3 regions of the Arthrobacter sp. AG367 genome follow, and region 2 is predicted to be linked to each of the others. Evidence: predicted binding sites of a transcription regulator. Region 2 holds the regulator's gene; each other region holds the start of a gene.
The links. The regulator HrcA, encoded in region 2, represses chaperone genes, less so after heat shock. The targets are predictions, from matches to a motif close to TTNGCACTCGNNNNNNNCGAGTGCNAA.
Positions count from the first base shown of each region.

Region 1 (2,195 bases), 930 kb from region 2:
CTTGGCCAGCCGCTCCTGGAGCTTTTCGCGGTCCCAGTCGGAATCGGTGCGGGTAACCTCGGCGCGCAGCTGGGCAACGCGTGCGGCCACGTCCTCGGCCGAGCCTGCGCCGTCGACGATGGTGGTGTTGTCCTTGGTGACGGTGATGCGGCGGGCCGTACCCAGCACCTCCAGGCCAACGGTGTCCAGGCTCAGGCCCAGCTCCGGGGAGACAACCTGCGCACCGGTGAGGGTGGCGATGTCCTGCAGCATGGCCTTGCGGCGGTCGCCGAAGCCGGGAGCCTTGACGGCAACAACGTTCAGGGTGCCGCGGATGCGGTTGACGATGAGCGTGGACAGGGCCTCGCCCTCGACGTCCTCGGCGATGATGAACAGCGGCTTGGAAGCCTGCAGTGCCTTTTCCAGCAGCGGCAGGAATTCCTGGATCGAGGAGATCTTGCCCTGGTTGATCAGGATAAGGGCGTCCTCGAGGACTGCTTCCTGGCGTTCCGCGTCGGTGACGAAGTACGGGGACAGGTAGCCCTTGTCGAACTGCATGCCCTCGGTGAGGACCAGTTCGGTCTGGGTGGTGGAGGACTCTTCGATGGTGATGACGCCATCCTTGCCCACCTTCCCAAAGGCCTCGGCGAGCAGTTCGCCGATTTCGTCGCTCTGGGCCGAGATGGCGGCAACGTTAGCCACCTGGGTGCCTTCGACCGGGCGGGCGTTTTCGAGCAGGCGGGCAGCCACGGCTTCAACCGCAACTTCGATGCCGCGCTTGATCTGGCCGGGAGCGGCGCCGGCAGCAACGTTGCGCAGGCCTTCCTTGACCAGGGCCTGGGCCAGGACCGTGGCGGTGGTGGTGCCGTCGCCGGCAACGTCGTTGGTCTTGGTGGCTACTTCCTTGGCCAGCTGCGCGCCAAGGTTCTCGTAGGGATCGTCAAGTTCCACTTCACGGGCGATGGTGACGCCGTCATTCGTGATGGTGGGGGCGCCCCACTTCTTGTCCAGGACGACGTTGCGGCCGCGGGGGCCGAGCGTCACCTTGACGGTGTTCGCGAGCTTATCGATGCCGGCCTCAAGGGACCGGCGGGCAGCGTCGTTAAACGCAAGCTGCTTTGCCATGGTTTTGTCCTTTCAAAGACAGAAACCCCGCACTGCCGGCCAGCATGAGCATGGCCGGCGGCACGGGGATCCGGAAGAGTTACTTGACGACGACAGCCAGGACGTCGCGGGCGGACAGCACCAGGTACTCGGTGCCGCCGGTCTTGACTTCGGTTCCGCCGTACTTGGAGTAGATGACGACGTCGCCAACGGCAACGTCAACCGGAACCCGCTGGCCGTCTTCGAAGCGGCCGGGGCCTACTGCAACAACTTCGCCTTCCTGCGGCTTCTCCTGGGCGGAGTCCGGGATGACCAGGCCTGAAGCCGTGGTCTGCTCGGCTTCGAGCGGGCGGACAACAATACGATCCTCAAGAGGCTTAATAGAGACCGACACTCGGACCTCTCCTTTTCGTCAGCAAAATTCGTGGACTGGAAAGCTTTCCGCCGTGGCTGGCAAACCGTCGTCGCGGTGCCGGCAGCAGCCTGGCTGGCAGCTCTTCATGTGTTAGCACCCTCCTAGGGAGAGTGCTAATGAAGACTCTATGTAAGGGTTAGCACTCGGTCAAGGTGAGTGCCAACGTTTCGTCATCGGCGTAAGCCTTTCGGGCTCCGGCCGACGGCGGTCCAGGGCGGCAAACATGCTTCCCTAACGGCCCAGGTCGTCGAAGTCCACGTCCTCGCCACCGTCGGCCTCGCCGCCTCCCTGCTGACGTTTCCGGTAAAGCACCCAACCGGCCCCGGCTGCGGTGAGTACGGCAACAACGAGGAAGAAAATGCTCCCGGCCCGTGCGCCGTCGTACAACCCGCGGATGTCCCGCGCCTCCTGCGTGTTGTCGTGGATGTCGTTGCCGCCCACCGAATAAACGGTGGCGTTGAACGTGTCCAGCAGGAAAATGATCACCAACAGGGCGATGCACACCACGGCCACCACGGCCGCGGCGATCAGGGCTGGACGGGCAAACCTAGCCACACCGCGGTCCCTGGGTCGATGTTCGCCGGTCTCCCCTGGGGCTGCGCTGTCATCCATGGTTTCAACAGTATCCGCATCCCGGCAGCCGTCCTCCACTAGGCTGGAAACCATGCCCCACGCTCCCCAGGACCAGATCGCACCC
Region 1 covers NZ_VIVE01000001.1:1,518,169-1,520,363, forward strand. Annotated here, with positions in the region: gene groL (chaperonin GroEL) at 1-1,104, opposite strand, end outside; gene groES (co-chaperone GroES) at 1,184-1,477, opposite strand; gene FB478_RS07015 (DLW-39 family protein) at 1,730-2,110, opposite strand; gene FB478_RS07020 (class I SAM-dependent methyltransferase) at 2,163-2,195, shown strand, end outside.
Region 1: a site for HrcA is predicted at 1,635-1,661, ahead of groES (co-chaperone GroES). Genes of this name have one in related genera too.

Region 2 (2,195 bases):
ACGGCATCCGCGATGCGGGACTCCTTGGAGTCAGGAACCAGGTGGTCCACCAGGACGCCAAGACGGCGGCCAGGCCCCGGCCTGAAGTCCGCGACGGCTGCGGCAAGGTCGTCAATGCCGTGCAGGGGCTCGACGACGATGCCCTCCACCCGGAGGTCGTCTCCCCAGACCTTTTCCACCAGTTCGGCGTCGTGCTTGCCTTCCACCCAGATCCGGCTGGCCTTGGCCACCTGGGCGCGTTGTCCGGCGACCCGAACGGACCCCGAGGCCGTCCTGCCCGCCGCGGGACCGGCAGCGGCCGGCCGGGGGGCGGGTGGCATCAGCCGGATCGGCCGGCCCTCCAGGAGGAAGCCGAACCCAAGGCGGAAGGAACGCGATTTTCCCCTGCGGTCCTCCAGCGCCACCACATGCATGCCGCCGGATTTCTCCACCCGGGTCACGGCACCCACCCAGCCCGACTGCACTTCCTCGAGCACCATGCCGCGCTCCACGGGGACCTCAGGCAGTTCCGTCCGTGCGGGAGCGGATATGCCGCGTGGGCCCCAGTTCCGGTAATCCATGGATTTGATCCGCCTAGCGCTAGTGTTCAACTCCGCAATTTCGCCCGGAGCGGTACCAATGCTAACAACGGGCCGAGGCATAATAGACTGTTAGCACTTAGGCATGTCGAGTGCTAACCCTGGGTTTGCATCGGGAGGGGCATGCGCCCCGAACCATGGATGGAGGTGGAGAGTGAGCGAGCCACGCAAGCTGGAAGTACTGCGGGCCATCGTGGAGGACTACGTCCACTCCCGCGAGCCGGTTGGGTCCAAGGCCCTGGTGGAGCGGCATCATCTTGGTGTTTCCAGCGCCACCATCCGCAATGACATGGCCGCACTGGAGGACGAGGGGCTGATCACCGCCCCGCACACCAGTGCCGGCCGGATTCCCACGGACAAGGGCTACCGGCTCTTTGTGGACCAAATCTCGGCTGTCAAGCCGCTCTCGGCCGCCGAACGCCGCGCCATCCAGTCCCTGCTCGAAGGCGCGGACGACCTCGACGACGTGCTGGAGAGGACCGTCCGGCTGCTGTCGCAGCTGACCAACCAGGTTGCCGTGGTGCAGTATCCGCACCTGAGCAGGGCACTGGTCCGGCACATCGAATTCGTCCTGCTCGCCCCGCGCAAGGTCCTCGTCGTCCTGATCGCCAACAGCGGCAAGGTGGAGCAGCGGGTGATCGACGTCGGGCAGGACCTTGGCGACGACGCACTGGCCGAACTGCGCACCCGGTTCCTCGGTGCACTGGGCGGAACACCGCTGCGCCAACTGGCCCAGGCGCTGCCCGCCGTCGTCGCCGCCACCCCGCACCCGCAGCGGCAGGCGGCACACGCATTGGCGCTCGGACTGGAGGGCCTGGCGCAAAACAGCCGGGAGGACCGGATGGTCATGGCCGGCACCGCCAATCTGGCCAGGTCCAACGTCGACTTCCCCCTCAGCATCGGCCCGGTGCTCGAGGCGCTGGAGGAACAGGTGGTGATGCTGCGGCTGTTGAGCGAAATGGCCCAGGACCACCGCGGCGTCGCTGTCAGCATCGGACGGGAGAACCCGTACGACGGCCTTGCCGAGGCCTCCGTGGTGGCCACTGCCTACGGTCCGGACAGCTCGGCGAAAGTAGGCATCCTCGGGCCCACCCGGATGGATTACCCCACCACCATGGCCGCCGTCAGGGCAGTGGCGCGCTACCTTTCCAGGATTTTGGGGCCCTGACTCTTGGCCGCCGGAGCGCGCTTCGGCCGGAAAGCAAGAGCCGGGCCGCCCAACTGAACGCAGTACAACAAGGAAGAGATACGAACTTTGAGCAGCCACTATGACGTCCTTGGAGTCTCACCCGAAGCGACGGGTGAAGAAATCAAAAAGGCCTACCGCAAGCTGGCCCGCACCCTTCACCCGGACGTAAACCCCGGTGCGGACGCATCGGAACGGTTCAAGGCAGTAACTCACGCCTACGAGGTGCTTTCGGACCCCCAGAAGCGCCGGATCTACGACACCACCGGCAATGAGAACGGCACCGACAACGGTTTCGGCGGCGCAGGCTACGCGGGCCAGGGCTTCGCGTTCCAGGATATTTTCGACACCTTCTTCGGCGCCGGCGGCACGTCCGGTCCGGCTTCCCGTGTCCGCCGCGGCCAGGATGCCCTGATCAGCGTACGGATCGA
Region 2 covers NZ_VIVE01000001.1:585,481-587,675, reverse strand. Annotated here, with positions in the region: gene FB478_RS02680 (DUF3097 domain-containing protein) at 1-560, opposite strand, end outside; gene hrcA (heat-inducible transcriptional repressor HrcA) at 733-1,746, shown strand; gene dnaJ (molecular chaperone DnaJ) at 1,834-2,195, shown strand, end outside.

Region 3 (2,195 bases), 900 kb from region 2:
GGCACGCGGTCGAAGTGGTCTTCCAGGGCCCGCTTGTTGCGGCCGGTAATCATCAGGATGTCGTGGAGGCCCACGTGGACGGCTTCCTCCACCACGTACTGGATGGCAGGCTTGTCCACGACGGGGAGCATTTCCTTGGGCATCGCCTTGGTGGCTGGCAGGAACCTGGTGCCCAGGCCCGCGGCGGGAATGACGGCTTTGCGGACTCTGGGGTTACTGGTGTTCACCGGTCTAATCTAACGTCAGCGTCAAGCATTTCAGTAACCACCGGAGCGGCAAGCCCGTGCCGGTGCGGGAAGAACCTCCCAATACGGGGCATCGCAGGAAGGACACCATGCTGCAGGAGACCAACGCAGTCAAGGACGGCATCAGGGCCGCCCACCGCCGGCGGCGGGCAGCGCTGACGCCGGCGCAGCTCGAAGCTGCCGGCGCGGCCCTGGCCGTCCATGGGGAAGCATGGGCGGGGACGGTCACAGGGAAGCACGCCTCGATAGCCTGCGTGTACCTTGGCGTGGGACACGAACCGCCCACCCTGCCCCTGATCAACGCCCTGCATCGCAGCGGCCATCAGGTACTGCTTCCGGTGTGCGAGGAAGGCCGCGAATTGAGCTGGGTGTTCTGGACGCCGGAGACCAGCTTCGAGCGCAGCAAATATGCACCAATCCTGGAGCCCACGGGGCACCGTCACGGGCCGGAAACGGCCGGTGGCGCAGCGGTGCTCTTTATTCCGGCCACCGCAGTGGACCTCGCCGGCAACAGGATCGGGCAGGGCGGAGGCTACTACGACAAATTCCTGGGGCACCTGGCTACGGCAGGGAAGGAAATTCCCCTGGCCGCTGTTATCTACGATGACGAATTGCTGCCCGCCGGCCGGATACCGGCCGAGAAGTTCGACCGACCGGTCCCGGCCGTCCTGGCCCCGTCCGGATACCGGCCATTGGCGGGCAACGCCTGAGCCCGTCCATTCGGGCACAGTGATAGAATTAGCACTCAGGCCCTGCGACTGCTAACGGTTTACCCGGTGGCAGCACGGGACCTCTCGTTTGCCCAAGAGGAGGAGCACCAGTGCCAACATATGCTTACGCCTGCAAGGATTGCGGCCACGCCTTCGACATTGTCCAGTCGTTCTCGGACAGCAGCCTGACGTCCTGCCCGGAATGCGAGGGCACGTTGCGCAAGAAGTTCAACAGCGTCGGTGTCGTCTTCAAGGGCTCGGGTTTCTACCGCACGGATTCCCGCGATTCCAAGGGCAGCTCCGTCTCCCCCGCACCCGCAGCGACGCCCGCTGCCACCCCCGCCGCGTCGGCGCCGGCAGCAGCTGCCACCAGCTAAGCAGCCCAGGACTTTACGACGGCGGCCGGACGCTCCCTGCGTCCGGCCGCCTTTGTCCACATAGCCGCCATCCGGGCTCCCGTGCCGCTTTGGCGTCACCTAGCGTGGGCGCATGCCAGTACTCTTCCGACGTCGCCGCGACGGTCTCCGGTTCCCCGGCCATGTCCATGCTGCAGGTGCCCGTAACATCCACCGCCACCCCGGACGGCGTCCCCTGCACTCGCGGTTTGCCGGCTGGCTAAGCCGCAACCGACGCCTCGTAGCGGCCCTGCTCTTGTGCGCAGCTGCAGCAATCGCTGTCCAGCAACTCACTCCCGCCCCGCTCACCACCGTCACGGCGCTGTCCGCTGCCCGGGATCTGCCCGCGGGAACAACGGTAACGGCAGCAGACCTGGCCCAGGTCCAGGTGCCGCCCGGGATGGTGACCGACGGCTTCCTCCGGGATGGATCCGCAACCGCAGGCAAGCAGCTCGCAGCGCCGCTGCGGAAGGGCCAGCTCCTCACCGACGCCCAGCTGCTGGGCCCCGGGCTCCTGGCAGGGACGCCCCCCGGTTCGGCCGCGGTTCCCCTGCGGATGGCGGATGCCTCATCCATCCAGCTGGTCTCCCCCGGCCAGCTGGTCAACATTGTGCTGACATCAGCCAACGGGTTCGACCAGAAGAGTCCCTCTGAGGTCCTGGCGTCTGCCGTCCCGGTGCTGTGGACCTCGAACAACGGCGGCCAAGGGGGTCAATGGCTCGGCACCACCGAGACCGATGGACTGATCGTGGTGGCAGCCACCGCCGAACAATCACTGCGCCTGGCCGGCGCCTCCACCCAGGGCAGGCTGTTCTTCGTCCTGGTCGGGCCGCCCTGACCTCAAG
Region 3 covers NZ_VIVE01000001.1:1,485,989-1,488,183, forward strand. Annotated here, with positions in the region: gene galU (UTP--glucose-1-phosphate uridylyltransferase GalU) at 1-227, opposite strand, end outside; gene FB478_RS06885 (5-formyltetrahydrofolate cyclo-ligase) at 335-955, shown strand; gene FB478_RS06890 (FmdB family zinc ribbon protein) at 1,066-1,332, shown strand; gene FB478_RS06895 (Flp pilus assembly protein CpaB) at 1,445-2,188, shown strand.
Region 3: a site for HrcA is predicted at 984-1,010, ahead of FB478_RS06890 (FmdB family zinc ribbon protein). Genes of this name have one in related genera too.